Regions from separate parts of the Limosilactobacillus oris genome, predicted to be linked through region 1. Evidence: predicted binding sites of a transcription regulator. Region 1 holds the regulator's gene; the other holds the start of a gene.
The links. The regulator Rex, encoded in region 1, represses fermentation and respiration genes when NADH is low (regulators of the CRP and FNR family bind a similar motif). The targets are predictions, from matches to a motif close to TTGTGAANTANTTCACAA.
Positions count from the first base shown of each region.

Region 2: N4599_RS03190 (NAD(P) transhydrogenase subunit alpha) is a predicted target of Rex. The motif match lies at 1,297-1,314, and genes of this name have one in related genera.

Region 1 is NZ_CP104398.1:794,928-797,129, reverse strand. Features, by position in the region: gene N4599_RS04160 (ABC-F family ATP-binding cassette domain-containing protein) at 1-335, opposite strand, end outside; gene N4599_RS04155 (redox-sensing transcriptional repressor Rex) at 566-1,207, shown strand; gene groES (co-chaperone GroES) at 1,394-1,678, shown strand; gene groL (chaperonin GroEL) at 1,741-2,202, shown strand, end outside.
Region 2 is NZ_CP104398.1:596,533-598,734, reverse strand. Features, by position in the region: gene N4599_RS03200 (YueI family protein) at 1-247, opposite strand, end outside; gene yaaA (peroxide stress protein YaaA) at 343-1,086, shown strand; gene N4599_RS03190 (NAD(P) transhydrogenase subunit alpha) at 1,372-2,202, shown strand, end outside.

The sequences.
Region 1 (2,202 bases):
TCAAGGGTTGCCAGCTGCTTTTCCAGGTCATGGATTGCCTGTTCTTCTTTATGCAGGTCGGCAAAGACGGTATCAAGCTCTGCCCAGATGTTGTTTTGACTATCTAAACCTTGATCCTGAGCTAGGTAGCCGATGGAAAGGTCCTTCGCCTTGCTGATGGTTCCTTCGTCAGGACTGGTAATTCCCGCAATCATTTTTAACAAAGTAGTTTTGCCGGCTCCGTTGCGGCCAACCAGCGCCGTGCGGCCGTGCTCCTGGATTTGCAGGTTAATATTATGGAAGAGAACGTCGGCCCCGAAGCGGCGCTCGACGTCGTTTGTTTGCAACAGAATCATTTTGAAACCTCGCTAATATCATTATGCTAACAATCATTATTTTAGCAGATTTCCCCTTCTTTTATTAAAAAAGTGGAATTATTTTGTATACCGCTTCACAAAACGACGGTTAATTGCTAGAATAGTTAGGAACTAAATTTCACAAGAGCAACGTAGCCGTTCAACTAATAAGTTACATCCCAATCACTTTACAGGACACGTTGCAAAAGAAGATGAATAGGGGGATAAAGATGACAACAAAGAAAATACCACGGGCGACGGCACGGCGGTTACCTATCTACTATCGCTACCTGACGATTTTACTGAACGCGAAGAAGGAACGGGTCTCATCGACCGAACTATCTGAAGCGGTTCAAGTTGATTCGGCGACGATTCGGCGGGACTTTTCCTACTTTGGTGAACTGGGAAAGCGGGGCTATGGATATGACGTAGCGAGCTTGTTAAAGTTCTTTAAGGGGATTTTGCACCAGGATTCACTGGTCAGCGTGGCCTTGGTCGGGGTCGGCAGCCTAGGAAGCGCCCTGCTGAACTTTAACTTCCACCAGGACACGAACCTGCGGATTAGCGCGGCCTTTGATACTAAGCCGGAATTAGCGAATAAGATCAAGAGCGGGATTCCGGTATACCCGGCAACGGATATTAAAAAGCAACTCCAGGAACAGCAAATTGACATTGTCATTTTGACGGTTCCCGGCGAACATGCTCAGGAGGTTGCGGACCAGCTGGTTGAGGCCGGTGTCCGGGGAATCCTAAACTTCTCACCAGTCCGCCTGTCCGTACCGAAGGAGGTTCAGGTACAAAATATTGACCTGACTAATGAACTGCAAACACTGATTTACTTTATTAAGAACTATTCTGATAATAAGAAATAGTGATATTTCCCGTCTGATACTCTGGGGTGTCGGCGGGATTTTTTATTACCTGAAATAGTCAAAATTAGTCAAACTTATCAGTTGCTTTTTAGGTCAAGGGTGGTGTATAGTAAGAATTGCGGTTAGCACTTAACAAGCAAGAGTGCTAAAAGCAAATTTATTAATTAACAAGATGGAGGGATTGACGTGTTAAAACCATTAGGAGATCGCGTTGTTCTACAAGCTGAAACTGAAGAAGAAAAGACCGTTGGTGGGATTGTCCTTGCTTCCAACGTAAAGGAAAAGCCGACTACTGGTAAGGTAATTGCCGTTGGTGAGGGACGGACCCTTGATAACGGTCAAAAGCTTGCTCCAGCTGTTAAAGAGGGCGACCGGGTACTGTTTGACAAGTACGCCGGCAATGAAGTTGAATACAACGGCAAAAAGTACCTTGTCGTTCACGAAAAGGACTTAGTTGCTGTAATCGACTAGCTTAATATAAAGATAGAACATAACACTTTAAAAACGAATTTCTTATTTGAGGTGACAATATAATGGCAAAAGACATTAAGTTTGCAGAAGACGCCCGCGGCGCAATGCTCGCTGGTGTAGATAAGCTGGCTGATACCGTTAAGACAACGATGGGGCCAAAGGGACGGAACGTTGTTTTAGGTCAAAAGTACAGCAACCCTACGATTACTAACGATGGGGTTACGATTGCAAAGAGCATTGACCTGGAAGACCCATTCGAAAACATGGGTGCTAAGCTGGTCGCTGAGGTTGCATCCAAGACCAACGACATCGCCGGTGACGGGACGACTACTGCCACTGTACTGGCACAGGCAATTGTTAACGCCGGCATGAAGAACGTTACTTCTGGTGCTAACCCAGTTGGCATCCGGCGGGGGATTGACAAGGCCACCAAGGCGGCTGTTGAAGCACTGAAGAGCATGTCACACGAAGTTAAGACGAAGAGCGACATTGCCCAAATTGCTTCCATTTCTGCTGCTAATCCA
Region 2 (2,202 bases), 200 kb from region 1:
AGGGGCGGATTTCCTCATGGGGGAGGTTGCCGTTTAAAAAGACTAAGTTGCCGATGCCCCGCTTGAATTCGGCGGCCATTGCGGATTCCCAATTCTGTTCATGCAGTTCCGCCACGCTGATGGTTAGGCAGACCCGCTCCCGGAATGTTCCCAGGTAGCGGCGCTGTTCGTCTGGCTTGAGTTGGGGCGTCCCGTAGATTCCGTTATCGAGCCGCTGCTCTAGTGCTGATTTTTTCTCTTCTGCCACGTTAATTCCTCCTTAGTCAGAATAATGTTTTTATTGTACCATTGAATTAGTAAATAAGCCTTGCCTGACGGCTTGAAAAGGAGGATAAAGCACTGATGAAAATTATTATTGCGCCCGCTCGTACGATGAAGATTGATGAGGATAGTTTTCCCTACCAGGACCTGCCGGAGTTCTTGCCCGAAACCGAGCAGATTTTAGCCTGGATGCGGTCGCTGAGCTACGAAGAACTCCACCGGCTATGGTGGAATTGCAGCACCCGACTGGCGGAGAAAAATTACCGCTGGTTGCAGGTGCTGGATTTACACCGCCAGCTTACACCAGCAATCATTGCCTTTACCGGTTTGCAGTATCAGCACATGGCGCCGGACGTCTTTTCTGATCAGGGACTGCAGTATATTCAGGACCACCTCCGGATCCTTTCCGGTTTCTACGGACTCCTGCGGCCCTTTGACGGAATCGTGCCGTACCGCCTGGGGATGGGCGACCGTGCTCACGTAGCCGGAACAGCGAGCCTCTACCAGTTTTGGGGGCGCCGGCTGGCGGATAGTTTGTACTGGGACGACCAGCTAGTTTTAGACCTCGCGTCAGTGGAATACGAACAGGCCATCCGTCCCTATGTGACTGGCGAACGGCGGTTAGTCAAGTGTATCTTTGGCGAGGAGGTTGCTGGCAGGGTCAAGCAAAAGGCCACCCGAGCAAAGATGGCCCGGGGAACGATGGTGCGTTACCTTGCGGAAAACGACATTCATGACCTAGCGGGGGTCAAAAAGTTTGCGGTCGGTGGCTACCGTTTTCGTCCCGAATTCTCTACTGCTGACAGCCTTGCGTTTACCCTTTGATTAGAAAAGAATTATTAAAGAGGTGGGGGAGCTAACTCGACCTCTTTGTTATTTTAAAGCTAATTAGCGAGCTGGTACGGGAGCTGTCCACCAGAGCCTGCTTGCTCATTGTGGCGTTCAGGGAGAATTCGAAGAATGAGCTAGACCAATATGCTGTACTAGCCCCTCCTTGATAAAAAGGGCTAAAAAATCACAAAAATGTCTGAAAAAGTGTGATTTAAAATACAAAGTAGACTATCATTGGTAATGAAAGCGGTTGATTATTAAAGATGAGGAGGAATCAGTATGGCAATTACAATTGCAGCGCTGAAGGAAGCACCGGCTGAACACCGGGTTTCCCTAGTGCCAAGTGTTGTTAAGAGATTGGTTAAGCAGGGCTGCCAAGTGCTCATTGAAAAGGGTGCTGGGGCGGCAGCCAACTTTGCTGACCAACAGTATGAAGAGGCGGGGGCCAAGGTTGTCGACCGGGACGCCGCCTTGACGCAAGCAAACCTGGTGACGGTGGTGAACCGCCCAGACGACGGGACGCTGGACCAGCTCAAGGCAGGGCAGGCAATTTTGGGCCTGCTTTCCCTGGCAGTTGACCACGATGTTGCCAAGCAGTTAGCTGAAAAACAGGTAACGGCCCTTTCATTCGAATTGCTGCCCCGGACGGTTTCCCGGGCGCAAAGCATGGACGCTTTGAGTTCGCAGTCTTCGGTTGCTGGTTACAAGGCCGCCCTGGTTGCTGCTGACCACTTTATGCGCTACTTTCCGATGATGATTACTGCTGCTGGGACCGCTAAACCGGCAAAAGTGCTTGTCTTAGGGACTGGGGTTGCTGGTCTGCAAGCGATTGGGACCGCCAAACGGCTCGGGGCGATTGTCTCCGGCTATGACGTTCGGCCTGCTTCCCGGGGTGAGGTTGAATCACTCGGGGCTAAGTTCTTGACCAGTTCTGTTTCCGCTGCTGGCAAGGGCGGTTATGCCCGGCAGTTGACAAAGGAAGAGCAACAGCAACAGCAGGATGAACTAGCCGGCTTTATTGCCGACAGCGACATCGTGATTACGACGGCCCGGGTTCCCGGCAAGAAGCCGCCAATGCTGGTTACCGCCAAGTCCGTGGAAGAAGCCAAG